3 regions of the Thorsellia kenyensis genome follow, and region 3 is predicted to be linked to each of the others. Evidence: predicted binding sites of a transcription regulator. Region 3 holds the regulator's gene; each other region holds the start of a gene.
What was found. Region 3 encodes PhoB, which activates phosphate uptake and scavenging genes when phosphate is short. Its sites were predicted from a motif close to CTGTCATAAAACTGNCNNAT; they were not measured.
Positions count from the first base shown of each region.

Region 1: a site for PhoB is predicted at 2,931-2,950, ahead of ugpB (sn-glycerol-3-phosphate ABC transporter substrate-binding protein UgpB). Genes of this name have one in related genera too.
Region 2: a site for PhoB is predicted at 3,151-3,170, ahead of pstS (phosphate ABC transporter substrate-binding protein PstS). Genes of this name have one in related genera too.

Region 1 is NZ_JBHLXE010000038.1:10,667-15,889, reverse strand. Features, by position in the region: gene ACFFIT_RS03790 (bifunctional allantoicase/(S)-ureidoglycine aminohydrolase) at 1-145, opposite strand, end outside; gene ACFFIT_RS03785 (NCS1 family transporter) at 1,131-2,504, shown strand; gene ugpB (sn-glycerol-3-phosphate ABC transporter substrate-binding protein UgpB) at 3,037-4,374, shown strand; gene ugpA (sn-glycerol-3-phosphate ABC transporter permease UgpA) at 4,593-5,223, shown strand, end outside.
Region 2 is NZ_JBHLXE010000046.1:57,219-62,441, forward strand. Features, by position in the region: gene tolC (outer membrane channel protein TolC) at 1-506, opposite strand, end outside; gene nirC (nitrite transporter NirC) at 881-1,717, shown strand; gene tsaD (tRNA (adenosine(37)-N6)-threonylcarbamoyltransferase complex transferase subunit TsaD) at 1,785-2,804, opposite strand; gene pstS (phosphate ABC transporter substrate-binding protein PstS) at 3,312-4,346, shown strand; gene pstC (phosphate ABC transporter permease PstC) at 4,587-5,223, shown strand, end outside.
Region 3 is NZ_JBHLXE010000108.1:36,142-41,364, forward strand. Features, by position in the region: gene ACFFIT_RS11420 (M24 family metallopeptidase) at 71-1,273, opposite strand; gene gpmB (2,3-diphosphoglycerate-dependent phosphoglycerate mutase GpmB) at 1,447-2,091, shown strand; gene phoB (phosphate regulon transcriptional regulator PhoB) at 2,489-3,187, shown strand; gene phoR (phosphate regulon sensor histidine kinase PhoR) at 3,312-4,595, shown strand; gene ACFFIT_RS11440 (GDYXXLXY domain-containing protein) at 4,631-5,223, opposite strand, start outside.

The DNA.
Region 1 (5,223 bases), on a different contig from region 3:
GAGGTAAAAAGCTGGCCACTATGTCCATCATAGTACCCTTCGGTAACACCGCATAAGCCTCAGTAAAAACTGCTCTTGTCGTTGTTATCTGAGTTTCAGGAGGATGACCTCCCTTAAGTAAAAAATAGTTTTTTCCATTAGACATAAAATACTCCTTAGACATCAATTAATAGAAATTCATAACCCAATATCATAACCTAATAGATACTAAAGTAATAGATAGTGTAATTAAACTTAACGCAAAATATCAAAATGAGCAATCACTATTCAGCATAATTCTGTTTAAGGGGATGTTTACTGAACACTTTTCATGACAACCGTAAAAAATTGTCCCTGCATCTATAAAACTCTTTCAACCAATTTATACCAGACCACTTATACCAGACCACTCTGTGCAACAAACCATAGCTTGCTATTTTTGTTATTAAAAATAATATGCACGTATTCATTAAAAAGAGTAATCAAATTTGCTAATAAACAGCTGTTGATCCCCATTTCAAATAGTTGATGAATAAAAATGTGAACTATAACTATTACAATTACAGGTATATAAATACCAGCGCACTGATATTTAAAAACACTTAAAATGAAACTCATCGACTGAAAATATACCCAAGTACAAACCATGTATGATCCTTACAGTAAATGTAAGAATTACTTGGTAATGCATCGTTAGTCTGAATCAATCCTGCTTATCCTGCTTATCCTGCTTATCCTGTTATTAAAATCAACCTTTTGGGATTATATGCAATTAACGAAAACTAATTGTTAAAATTAATTGTTTTAGTTATCTAGTAACTTATGTCAGACTATACAAGAAACAGAGCGAAATTTTAAATAGAAAATGAATTCAACGTTAAAAAAATGGTTTATTGATAACTACATCATATTTTTAATAAAATAATTTGCAATTTAGTCTAATTTTCTTTAGCTTAAGTAGGTGCTTCGCCTAACTAAAGGAAGTAAACATAAAGCAAATTTCTTTTTACAATTAACCAAGGTGTTACTTTTAGAACCGACACTGTGTTTATTTGAAGCCGTTGTAGACTAACTACTTATTTAATACTTAGATTTTAAGTTATTGATGAGAAAACTCGAATATTCATGCTATTCGATTAAGGATAAAGATAATGAAAAATAACCAATCAACAGAAAATAATGCCTCTTTGTCAACAGATGTTGATCAATCACTACTCCCCAAAACTGACAGAACAGTTTCAGGCATGGATTACATCTGTATGTGGTTAGGAGATGGAGTTAATCTAGGAAATATGACCTTAGGTGCTGGTCTAGTCGTGGCTGGTGTTGCTGTCATGAATGCATATCAAACCTTTGTCGCAGCGCTTGTTGCTATCGGTATTATATCGACGCTTTTTGCATTAAACGATAGATTTGGTTACAAAACTGGTGTGCCTTATGTTATTCAATTAAGGCTCTCTTTCGGGATAAAAGGTGCTGTAGTATCCTCACTCCTAAGGGGAATACCTGCCATCGTTTGGTATGGTTTTCAAAGTTGGATAGGAGCCAGTGCTCTTAATGAAATATTAAAAGTACTAAGTGGCCATACCTTTGATAACGCATTTATTTGTTTTTTCATTTTGCAGGCCATCCAAATCGGTTTATCGATGTATGGTTTCCATGCAGTCAAATGGGTTGAAATGATTGTTTCAATCGTGATTCTCTCTGCACTCATCTATGTTTTTTATATTCTAATGGCGGAACATAGTACGGTAATTAAAGAGCGCTGGATAGATACTAAAGGCACTTGGGGTATTGAATTTTTTGCTTTTATTATGATGTTTATGGGTAACTATGCTGCCATATTCTTAAGTGCTGCTGATTATTCAAGAGAGCTTAAAAAAGGGATCAGTGATACTAAACGTGCCTTACTTTATTTCGTTCCTATTGTAATTGCTTATGGGTTTGTATTAGCAATCGGTGCAATGCTTGCTTCAGTAACGGGTATTTCCAATCCTGTTGTTGCCTTCCCTAAAATAGTTAACAATGATTATATCACTGTAGCTGTTTCTTTATTTATAGTACTTGGTGCAATTGCAGTTAATATGGTCGCGAATATCATTCCCCCTACCTATGTAATAACCCTCTTAACTAAATTGAAATATCGTTATGCTGTTATAATCACAGGGATATTAGCAGGTTGTACCTTCCCATGGATATTAGTTAATGAAGAATCTGCCAAAGGACTAGGATATTTCATCTTAATTTATTCCGCGTTTTTAGGTCCTATAGTTTCTATTCTTTTAGTTGACTACTTCATCCTGAGAAATCAACAGGTAAACATCCAAGAGCTCTACAATTCAGAAGGTGTTTTCAAAGGGATTAATCCTGGTGCTATCATAGCTATGTTAATTGGCGCTATTCCTGCACTGATCTTTGTGAAACTTGCTTGGATAATCGGTTTTGTGTTAGGCGGAATTTCCTACTACATACTAATGAAAACCGCATTTAAAGATTCACAATTCTACAAGCATAATTCAAAATAAATTATAGCTGGACTTACCACTTAATTACTTTACTTTTGCTGAGTTTAAGTGGTAAGTTAAAAAGATTGTATACATTTTTTAGCCTCTTTTTTAGCCTCTTTTTTATACTATTTGTCACATATTTCATTTCACTTGTTGTTCCCTACAGTTCTCCTCTCATTTAAATTTCCTATCTACTCTTAAGATTTTTTAAAAATAAGATACCTTACCTTTTTATATCATTAGTAAGGTACTTCTCAGCAGTTTGACCTTTAAATACTCAGTTTATTTATTTGAATAAAAACTTAGGTGTGATTTGTGAAGTAATAAAATTTCATGTAACCATTAACTCACTTAAACTAATTTAATCAATTCTATCCTCCTTTATTTAACTGAATGTCGCTATGTTAAAAGCTAAAGCCCTAAATTGTTTCTATCCAATTTTAACTTACATAAAACTATCATCAAATTGTAATAAAAATTACATCTTATATTTCGATAATTGAAGTGTTAAAACACCTATTAGAATAAAAACATTTAAAAGGAGATCAATATGGATTCTATTTTATCAATTAATTCACTCAAAAAAGTTGGCCTTTATTCTCTCATCGTGGCTTCACTCACGTCAGCGTCTTTTGTCGAAGCAAAAACAGATATTACCTTTTGGCATGCGATGTCAGGTCAATTAGGTGAAGAAGTTAATGGGTTAGTTCAACAATTCAATGCATCGCAAAATGATTTTGAAGTCAGTGCAGTTTATAAAGGAAATTATGATGAAACTATTACTGCCGGTATTGCTGCGATCAGAACTGGCGAATCACCAGAAATCTTACAAGTTTATGAAGTAGGAACAGCAACTATGATATCTAGTAATGCGATTGTTCCGGTATATGAAGTTTTCGAAAAGGCCAATTTGCCATTTGATGAATCACTCTATGTAGATACGGTGCGATCTTATTATACTGACAGCCAAAGCGGCAGAATGCTTTCCATGCCATTTAACAGCTCTACGCCCGTTCTATACTACAATAAAGATGCCTATAAAAAAGCAGGATTAGATCCAAAAACGCCCCCTAAAACCTGGCAAGAAGTTGAAACACATGCAAAAAAACTCTTAGAATCAGGAATGAGCTGCGGATATACGTTCAGTAATGCTCCTTGGGTACATCTTGAAAATTTTAGTGCTTGGCACGGTTTACCTTTTGCGACTTTAAATAATGGTTATGACGGTCTTTCGGCTGAGTTACAAGTTAATACAGCAAACCATATTAATTTTCTAAATTTTTTAAACCAAATGAATAAAGATAAAACCTTACAATATTTTGGCCGTAGGGATGAAGGGATGGAAAAGTTCTATAACGGCGATTGTGGAATATTTACAGGTTCATCTGGCTCCCGCGGTAGTATTGAAGCTAACGCCAAATTCGAATTAGGTATGGGATTCTTACCTTATTTAGAAGGGATAAGCAGTGCCCCTCAAAATACAATGATAGGAGGCGCAAGCCTCTGGGTCATGAAAGATAAATCAGAAGATACCTATAAGGGCATTGCTGCTTTTTTAAGTTATCTTGCTTTACCTGAAAATGCAGCGCGCTGGCATCAAAACACGGGATATGTCCCTGTCACACTGGCCGGATATGAATTAACAAAACAACAAGGATTTTATGATAAAAATCCAGGTGCAAATGTCGCTATAGAGCAATTATTATTCAAAGAACCCCTCCCTCATACACGCGGGTTACGTTTAGGTAATATGACTCAAATTCGCCAAATCGCAGATGAAGAATTTGAAGCAGTTTTAACTGGGCAAAAATCACCAGAGAGCGCACTTAATGACATCAATACGAGAGCTAATCAACAGCTAAGAAGATTTGAAAAATCTAATCAATAACGCATTTTTCTGGTAAATACTCTATTCTGCTTTTAGTTTTAAGTTAAAAGTTATAAGTTTTAATCGCTAATTGTTAATTGTTAATTGTTAATTGTTAATTGTTAACTTTTAGTTATTAGCTAAGCTCAAAGCAGATAGAGTTAATAGGCTTCTTTGCTTATACCACGCAAAAATGATTAACCTCTTTAATTTTTTTAACTTTTCAAAAATGGTTAACTATGAACACCCGCCCTTTTTTTAAAAATAAGTGTTTGCCTTATTTATTGTTGGCACCACAAATATTAATCACAGTTATTTTTTTTATTTGGCCAGCGGCTAAAACCATGATTTTTTCGGTTCAAGCCGTAGATCCATTTGGCCAATCAAGCACATTCGTTGGATTAGATAACTTTTCTGAATTATTTAATGATAGATATTATTTACAATCTTTTAAAACCACTGCAATTTTTACACTCTTAGTCGCAGGTATAGGTTTAGCTACTTCTCTTTTTTTTGCTGCATTGGTCGATTATGTCATCAAAGGAAAAATGCTCTATAGAACACTCTTTATATTACCCTACGCTGTAGCACCCGCTATAGCAGGTGTATTGTGGAGTTTTATGTTTAATCCTGGCTTTGGGGTAATAATGCGTTTTTTAGAGTCAAATGGAATCGTATGGAGTCATGCACAGGACAACACTCAAGCCATGACATTAGTTGTATTAGCGTCCGTTTGGAAACAAATCAGTTATAACTTCCTCTTTTTCTTAGCTGCACTTCAATCCGTACCTAAATCCTTAATAGAAGCTGCTGCTGTAGAGGGTGCTGGCCCTGTACGACGATTTTTTACCGTATCTATCCCTTTAATTG
Region 2 (5,223 bases), on a different contig from region 3:
AATTGTTGCTCTGTTTGTTCTAATTGACGAAACACCGCTTTTCTATTTGCTTCAACAAACTCTAGTGAGTCGATGGCACCTAAAACATTAAAATAGGCAGTTGCTGTGTCTAAAATCAATTTTTGTTGTGCACTCTGATAATTTGTTTCTTCAATATTCGCTGCTTTTTGTTGAATACTCAATCCCTTCCAAATACTATAATCAAAAAGAGATTGCGTTAAATTAATAGAACCACTTTTAATTTCACTGTTACTATTTTTATTATCCCTTAACCCGCGGTTTTCAGTGTAACTTGCTTGAGCATTTAACTGCGGTAATAAACCACTTCTTGCTTCATTAATCTTTTCAAATGCTGAATTTCTATCAGCTTGAGCACGTCTTAAATCAGGATTAGTGGCTTCTGCTTTTTTATAAACCTGTAGTAAATCTTCACTCAATGCCTGCATAGAAAAAGTGGAAGTAAATAATGCAACACATACGGTCACAAGTTTTAATCTGGTTTTCATTTTTTTATCCTGTTTATCATGACTAACAACATGCACTTTTTTAAATTAATGATTTAAAAATCACCTATTGCATACAGTTTAACAACTTTTCAAAAATATTTCAGCGTATATCGTAAATCCGCAACAAATTTATCTCAATTTGATCCATTAATCATACGTTTTCCATTTCAACTATCACTCAATAAAACCATTTTTATTACTATAACGCATGTTTCCTGAAAATAAACTGAACAAAAAAATTTTTTTTGACTTGTATCAAGGTGTTTTTATTAATAAAAGCCGACACTATAACCCTCTGTCCCAATTAACTTTAAAAAGAGGGAATAGCTATTTCAATCCTCTTTTAAGTAATTTACCAAAGAAGAGGCAACGTTATGTATAGTAACACTTTACAAAAATGCGCGAATAAAGCAGCTCACATTAAAACTTTTCTCAAGATTAATCCTATTGGGTTTTGGATAAGTGGCATGATGGCTGGATCTTATGTTGGACTAGGAATCATTCTGATTTTTACATTAGGTAATAAAGTCGAACCTAGCTTACGCTATCTTGTTATGGGGGCAACATTTGGTATTGCATTAACGCTTGTTATTATTGCCGGTGCTGAGCTTTTTACAGGGCACACTATGTACCTAACTATTGGAGTCAAAACAAAAAAAATAAGCCTCCTTGATGCGGTAAAAATATTACCTAAAACTTGGCTTGCAAATTTGTTGGGTGCAATATTGGTTTCTTATATTTATTTTTTATGTGGTTTTGAGCAAATGGATAATTCTGGAGCTTTATTACATGAAATTGCTTTGAAAAAAATCGATCTAACGGCACTCAATCTTTTTATGAGGGGGGCTTTATGTAATTGGCTTGTCTGTTTGTCTATTTGGATGGCTTTGCGTGTTAATGGTACAGCCAAATTTATAGCCATTTGGTGGTGTTTATTAGGTTTTATTGCATCAGGTTATGAACACTCAGTAGCTAACATGACCGTATTCGCATTATCAAGCTTTGGACAACACTCTGACGCATTTACTTTCTTAGGGGTATTGCATAACCTATTTTGGGTCACGTTAGGTAATCTTTTCTCTGGAGTGGCTTTTATGGGGCTAGGGTATTGGTATGTCACATCAAAAGAAGAACGTCGTCTCTTGATGAGTGAGGAAGTTATTTCTAAAACACATACATCTAAACCTGTGCAAAAACAAAAAATCATTTAATCAATAAGGCGCAGAAAAACCCTTGAAATTTTATACTAGACCACTACGATGGGTTTTCCTGGTGTAATTAAATATCTGTTAAAGGCCATCTTGGGCGTGTTTTTATTGCTAAAGGCGCTCTCGCCCCAAGAGTCAACCTGCGCCAACCGGCATAAGCAATCATTGCACCATTATCGGTACAAAATTCTGTTCTTGGATAAAATACTTGAATATTCTGCTTTAATAACCCATTAAATTTTTTTCTAAGGGCATTGTTAGCACTTACACCACCCGCTATAACTAATCGCTTAAATCCCGTTTGTTTCAACGCACGTTGACATTTTATAAATAACGTATCAATAACAGCTTCTTGAAATGCAAACGCAATATCTGATTTTATTTGATCTGTAATCTCTTGAGTCAAATGATTTTGATTAGCTTTAACAGCATTAGCAGCTGCTGTTTTTAAACCAGAAAAACTAAAATCTAAGCCTGGTTTATCTATCATCGGTCTTGGAAACTTAAATGCATTAGGTGTACCAGATTGCGCAAGTTTTGAGAGTAAAGGGCCCCCTGGATAATCAAGACCTAGTAACTTGGCCGTCTTATCAAATGCTTCTCCTGCAGCATCATCAATCGATTCTCCTAGTAAAATATAATGCCCCAATCCTTCAACAGAAATTAATTGAGTATGCCCACCTGAAACCAAAAGAGCCACAAAAGGAAATTCAGGTGGGTTTGGCTCTAACATAGGGGCTAAGAGGTGGCCTTCCATATGATGAACTTCCACAGCTGGCACTTGCCAAGCGTATGCTAAAGTGCGCCCTATCGTGGCACCTACCAATAATGCTCCCATAAGACCAGGTCCTGCTGTGAAAGCAACAGCATCAATACGCTCAGGCGCTGTTTTAGCCTCTTCAAGGGCAGCGTTAATTAAAGGTAACGTCTTTTTTATATGATCGCGAGAAGCAAGTTCAGGAACGACTCCACCATAATCAGCATGCATCTTTGCTTGGCTGTATAATTGATGTGCCATCAGCCCTAATTCAGTGTCATAAATAGCGACACCCGTTTCATCACAAGATGTTTCAATACCTAATACTCGCATTAATGGATTTACCTTTACTTAAAATTTTTTTTAGACAAATAAATTCATTTTAACTAAAAGATTTTATTTGTCCTATTTTTTTCAATCATCTTTTCTACTATTTATTATATAGGAACTTTAATTGAGCATATACCCTCTTTACTCGTTACCGCAACTAATCTCTAAAAAAATTCCCCAATAAAGCGTCATTCAGTCCTAAATGACGGCATTAAATTAAATACTTAAATATTCAATTTTTGAAATATTCCTTGAAGTTAATCGTTTAAATAAGTCTCTTACCAGCATTCTATTTATCTATTTACCTTTAGTAATTAACTGTGTGTACTGAGGACTTATTATTTTTACATTGTCATAAAACTGTCATATAACTGTCATATTCTATTCACATGAAAAATTTATCTTGTGAATGCGAATTATCATAGGCGCAGACATAATATTACCCTATTTATAAAATTTTGAACCATTAAAATTTCTATCTATGAAATAAAGGAGCATCAGATGCTATCTATGAAGAAAAAACTATTTTCAATGAGCCTTATCGCTATGGCAACACTAAGCACTCAAGCTTTTGCAAATACAAATTTAACTGGCGCTGGTGCAACATTCCCTGAACCAGTCTATGTCAGTTGGGCAGTAGATTATGCAAAAGAATCAGGCAACCAAGTCAACTATCAAGGTATTGGTTCTTCTGGTGGAGTGAAACAAATAAACGCGAAAACTGTCGACTTCGGTGCCAGTGACAAACCCTTAGATGATGAACAATTAAAAGCAGATGGACTATTCCAATTTCCTACCGTTATTGGTGGCGTAGTACTGGTAGTAAATATCGAGGGAATTGAATCTGGTGAATTGGTTCTTGATGGTAAAACTCTAGGAGAAATATTCCTTGGTAACATTACTAAATGGAACGATCCTGCCATCACTCAATTAAACCCAGGTGTAGCACTACCTGATCAAAACATCGCCGTAGTAAGACGTGCTGATGGTTCAGGTACTTCTTTTGTATTTACAAGTTATTTAAATAAAGTGAACGATACGTGGAAAGAGTCAGTTGGCGCAGGATCAACAGTCAAATGGCCAACTGGGTTAGGTGGTAAAGGCAATAGTGGCGTAGCGGCTTTCGTACAACGCACCCCAGGTTCAATCGGTTATGTTGAATATGCTTATGCAAAACAGAATGGCTTAGCATATACAAATTTAATTTCAGCTGATGGTAAATCAGTCTCTCCAAGCGGTGAATCTTTTAGTGCTGCAGCATTAAATGCTAACTGGGATGAAACTTTTGCACAAGACTTAACGAATCAATCTGGTGATAATGCATGGCCAATCGCTTCGACTACCTTTGTTCTTGTTCATCAAACACAAGACAAACCAGAAAATGGTAAAGCCGTTTTGGATTTTTTCAATTGGGCTTATGACAAAGGCGATGAAAAAGCAATCTCTTTAGATTATGCAGTATTACCTGATTCTGTAGTAGAAAAAATCAAAGCGGCTTGGAAAACAGAAGTTAAAGATAGCAACGGCAATCCAATTTTTAATTAACAGATATTGTGGTTACTTTTAGTTATTATCTCACACTACTATTTTGATTAATTTTATTAAATAGCAAGAGAAAAAAACAGAAGAATCTTGATTGAGATTCTTCTGTTTCAATTTATGTCACTATGATATCCCAAATGACATTTTAAAACGAATGTCATAGTAGTTTAGCTATCTCAACAGATAAATAAACCAGAGTAAAAAAACATGTCGAATTCGCAAATAAATTTTAAGAACATAAAAATGAATCAAAAAATATCTGCTAAAAATGGCGATAAATTTTTTGGCTTTCTTGTACATACCGCAGCACTAATTACCCTCCTCTCTTTGGGGGGGATTATTGTTTCTCTAATCATTGCATCAATACCTAGCATGAAAGCATTTGGTTTCTCATTCTTATGGACCACTGAATGGGATACGAATACAGAAACATTTGGTGCACTGATTCCTATTTATGGTACGGTCATTACCTCAATTATCGCACTGATTATTGCAGTTCCTATCAGCTTTGGGATCGCACTCTTTTTAACTGAACTGGCGCCTAATTGGCTCAAAAGACCTTTAGGTATCGCTATTGAACTCTTAGCTGCTATCCCCAGTATCGTCTATGGTATGTGGGGGCTTTTTGTTTTTGCTCCAATTTTTATGCGCTACTTTCAAGAGCCTCTCAATAAAGCCTTAGCAGATGTCCCCGTATTGAGTACTTTTTTTACCGGCCCTGCATATGGCACAGGAATTCTTACGGCAGGAATTATTTTGGCTATCATGATCATTCCTTATATTGCCTCTGTAATGAGAGATGTTTTTGATCAAACCCCAGTGATGATGAAAGAGTCAGCCTATGGTATTGGATGTACTACATGGGAAGTTATCTATCGCA
Region 3 (5,223 bases):
TTATTGAATTATGCTTTATTTAGAAAGGTTTTTTAGATGATATATTCTATCAAGACTTTGTTTCATAAGGTTATTTATTAATCAAGCTTCTTGGTAATTGACTAAAAAGTTCATAGCCTGTCTTAGTAATAAGTAGCATATCTTCAATCATTATAGATCCAACACCAATACCATAGTAAGGCGTTTCCAAACTGAGGACCATACCAGGTAAAAAAATTGAATTAGTATGATTTTTTACAAAGGGAGGTTCTTCTAGTCCCAGTGATAATCCATTGCTATGGCCTAAATGCCCTCTTTGGTAATTAGGTAAACCCATCTGTTGAATTTTTTTAATGGTACTATTAAACACATATTCCATAGACTCAAAAGGTTTTACTAAAGAGAGCATGTGCTCATGCCCTGCAAGAATGATATCGAATATTTCTTCTGCTTTTTTTGTAGGTTTTTTAAAAGAAACCGTTCTTGCTATATCAGCACCATAGCCTTCCACATCGACGCCACAATCTAATTTAATTAAATCCCCTTCTTTAATGGTTTGTTTACTAGGTATTTTTTGAGGAGAAAATAACTCCCCGATAGATATCAAGTGGAATCTAGAATGACTAGTCTCTTTATAGTTGGCAATTTCTTTTTGATAAGCATGAGTTAACTCATATGCGCTACATCCAGCTTCTATGCTATTAATTGCGGCTTCTATACCTCTTTCGGTTATGAAGGCGCTTTTTCTCAGATGTTCTATCTCATAATCTGTTTTGATAGTTCTTAGTTCATCAATTAATTGGTTTGAGTCGTGCCAATTGACGTTACCAAAAATTTTATCTAATAATACTTTAGTTTGTAAAGAAATTTGAGGGAATTCAATTGCTATATTTTTATTTAACTTGTCATGAGCGATAAGATATTCTTTAATGACAGCAAGAACTTGTTCTGTAGGTGGTAAAATAGGCCTTCTTTTATTAGTGTTTTGAGGCATAAATGGGGTGTCAATATCAACCCAAATAGGAAAAGTTTTTAAGATATAATTAGGCATTTCTAATGACACCCCTTGGGCTTCAAATTCATTCATTAAAACTAAGGAGGGAATTTTTTCGTCTCTAAAGAGTATTGCTACCGCAGCACCGGTATATTTAAATGTATACAGAAAGAAACTTTGATGTCCTGTCAGATGATAAAAATTTTCGGGAGTGGACAAAATAAGTGCATCAATATTGCGTTCATTCATTAATTGCCTTGCTTTATCAGTGATTTGTATCAAATGAGTTGATTTATTCATAAAGGAATTCTCAGTATAAGGGATTGCTCTATTTAATTTATTTGCTTAGTTATAGCATTGAAAGTTAAATTCTTTGCATAATTATTAGGCATAGTTGATAACGATTTGTTATTCTATCAATGAAGGTTCTGCTTTAAAGTAATCTATTTCAATTGATTGAAAAAGGAGGAGTTATGACAACGGTCTATTTAGTCAGGCACGGTGAAACGGTTTGGAATGCAGAAAGAAAAATCCAAGGTCAGCTCGATAGCCCTTTAACAGCTGAGGGAATATCTCAAGCACATTGGGTAGCAAAAAGAGCAAAAAGCCTTGGGATAACGCATTTATATTCCAGTGATTTAGGACGAGCTGTCCAAACGGCATCTATTATTGCTCAACCTTTAAAATTAGAAGTTATCACTGATAGAAGATGGCGAGAATTAAATATGGGGATCTTAGAAGGACGTTGCATTGATGACCTAAGTGATAAAGAAAATGCAATGAGACGAGCACCTTTATCCGGTGCACTAGATGCACGTATTTTAGAAGGAGAATCGATGCAAGAGATGGCTAATCGATTACATCAAGCGCTTAATGATCTAAAAAGTTTACCTAAGGGATCTATCCCGCTAGTTATTTGTCATGGATTAGCATTAGGGTGTTTAATTGGTACTATCATGGGATTACCTGCTCATGCACCTAGGCGTATCCGTTTGCGCAATTGTTCCTTATCTAGGGTAGATTACCAAAAGAGTGACTGGCTAGCTGAAGGATGGGTTGTAGAAACAGCTGGAGATGTTAGTCATTTAAATGAAAATTCACGTGATGAACTCTTGTAAATACTCATTGGAAATATTAAATGTCCTTTTAACTAAGCGATTGAGAAAACAACTTCTTTTCTTGACTTATGTTATCGCTGTTTTATTACATTTTTTTATGGCCTTTAACAAGAATTTTTATAGTTCAAAATCATTTCATTTACAAGATACATCAAGGACTTGAGGTATATAATCAATTCTCTTCCTCACTATGTTGAAATTTAATTTGTAAGATCATTCAGAATGTTGAAATACTTATTGGGCTATTTTTTCGTAAAAGTATGCGTTTGACTCAGTTTTTTGTATGATTTTAAATTATTTCATAAAAGTGTCATATTTCTGTCGCATACTATTAGGAATAACTATTAATGCATAGTGCAAATTAATAACTTATCGTTAATAACAAAAGGATAAGCGCATGGCAGCACCGATAACAATTCTTGTAGTTGAAGACGAGGAAGCCATTAGTGAAATGTTAACTTTTTTACTAATGCAGTCTGGTTATGAGGTAAAAGTGGCATCAAATATTCAAGATGCTCAGGCTCAATTGATATTTCCATTACCTGATTTAATTTTGTTAGATTGGATGTTACCAGGCGGATCGGGATTAGGTTTTCTTAAGCAATTAAAAAGAGAAAAAACTACCCAATCTATTCCTGTGATTATGCTGACAGCTAAGAATGAAGAACTCGATAGGGTGCAAGGACTAGATGTTGGGGCAGATGATTACATTACCAAACCTTTTTCTCCAAAAGAATTAGTGGCCCGTATTAAGGCAATATTGAGACGTGTGTCTCCCCATGTTTTTGCCGATATCATTGATTTAGCTGGATTAAGGCTTGATACAGCGGCACATCGTGTTTTTGCGTCAGAAATTCCTATAAATTTGGGTCCAACAGAATTTAAATTGCTACATTTTTTTATGAGTCGACCTGAACGTGTTTATAGTAGAGAGCAGCTTCTAGATCAAGTATGGGGTGATGGTGTTTATGTCGAAGACCGAACTGTCGATGTGCACATTAGGAGGCTTAGGCGCGCATTAGAACCCTCGGGACATGATAAAAACATTCAAACTGTAAGAGGTAGTGGCTATCGTTTTTCCGTGAAATTAGACTAAAAGTGTGAACATGGGTTATGATAGATTAATAGCCACCATTATCTTTTATTGGATTAAGGGTCAATCTTAAATGATGGACCTTTTTTACATTTAAACTGACTGATTTTCTTCAAGGAATTCTATTTTGCTTCAAAAACTCACCTGGCGTTCTTTTTTATTTTCTTTTTTTCTTATTCTGACACCTTTTGCCATATTGGGGGCCTTGTTGGGTCACTTGGCCTTTGGGATCTCTTTTGGCTTATTGATTTTATTGCTGTGGAATTATCATCAACAACTCAAACTCTCCTATTGGTTATGGCAAGATAAAAGTATGACTCCGCCGACTGCAAAGGGGCATTGGGAAGTGATTTTCTATGGCTTATTACAGTTACAAAAACGTAACAGAAAGCGTCGAAATGAGTTAGCTACATTAATTAAAAGATTTAGAAGTGGTGCTGAATCCTTACCTGATGCATTAGTGATGATAACGCCTGATGGTACTATTTTTTGGTGTAATCGCTTAGCTGAGAATTTACTTGGATTCAAATGGCCTGCTGATAATGGCCAAAACATTCAAAATTTACTTCGCTACCCTGAGTTAGCAACCTATTTAAAAAATAAAAAATTTCATGATCCTTTAACATTGACGCTCTACAGTGAAAAAGATGTTGAGTTTAGAATTATGCCATATATTGATGAAGCATTTATTGTCATGGCAAGGGATGTCACTCAATTGAAACAAGCTGAAATTGCTCGACGTAATTTTTTTAACAATGCCAGCCATGAATTAGGAACACCTTTAACTGTTCTTAAGGGTTATCTTGATATGATAGATGATGACGCATTAGTGGGATATTTACCAGTGAATGCTCTCAATACTATGCGAAACCAAGCGCAGAGAATGGAATCATTGATTGGGCAATTATTAGCTCTCTCTCGCCTAGAATATCAAGTAAACGAGACACAAAAAATGATTGTTCCGATTGCTTCATTACTCAGTACAATTATGCATTCTGCTGAAGCTCTCAATCATCAACGGCATCATTTTTCGGTGTTAATTGAACCAGACTTATACGTCAAAGGATACAGTGATGAACTGCGTAGTGCGATGAGTAATTTAATTGAAAATGCGATAAAACACACTCCGAATGAAGCGAATATTGAAGTTAAACTATTTAGAATCAATACCACCCACATAAAATTTGAAGTAAATGACAGTGGTCAAGGTATTGCTAAAGAGCATATTCCTCATCTTACAGAAAGATTTTATCGGATTGATGGTTCTAGAAATAGCCAATCGGGAGGGAGTGGTATTGGTCTTGCGATTGTTAAGCATGTTTTATCTCGTCATAATAGTAAGCTTGAAATAAAAAGTACTCTTGGAAAAGGTTCTTCATTCGGCTTTACTCTAGAGGTCGTTAACAACTAGAGTAAAAAGCCTCTAAAAATTTCAACAATGATGGTTTATTTAATGGTATTAAAATCTTTATCAAGTAAAGCAGAAAGAATGAACTTTCCTTCTGGACTTACTTTGAACTCTGCATAACGAGCAACAGAATAATTTAATTCAGTCATTTCATCAAAAAAATAGCTATGAGGTAATTTAAGAGTGTAATTGTACCCATTATAATTCAATGGTGTTTCAATTTCTTTGGCTTGTAAAGGAATTTTATCCTTTTGCAAAGGGTATGCTAAAAAAACCACATTTGTCTTCGGATCAATAGTTAAAATGATTGAATCCTTTTCCTTTAAACTCTCCTCTAATTTTAACATTCTATTGGCCTCATTGACTTGAGTTTCTAACACGTAATTTAGCACCATATAATCACCTTGAATAAGTGAGCGAGGATCCCTTGGCGTAATTTCAAATCGGATGGTCTGGCCTGTGTTAATAATCCTTTCATAATCATAAATTGTTTTATTGGCAATCCCAAGGCTGAGTATTAATCCACTAGAAAAAAAGAGGAGTCTGCTACGACGATGAGAGATAAAATGATTTATCCAAAAGGCAATTCGCGTTGTCTTTTCTTTTAATTTTGCAAACTCTGCTTTTTCTA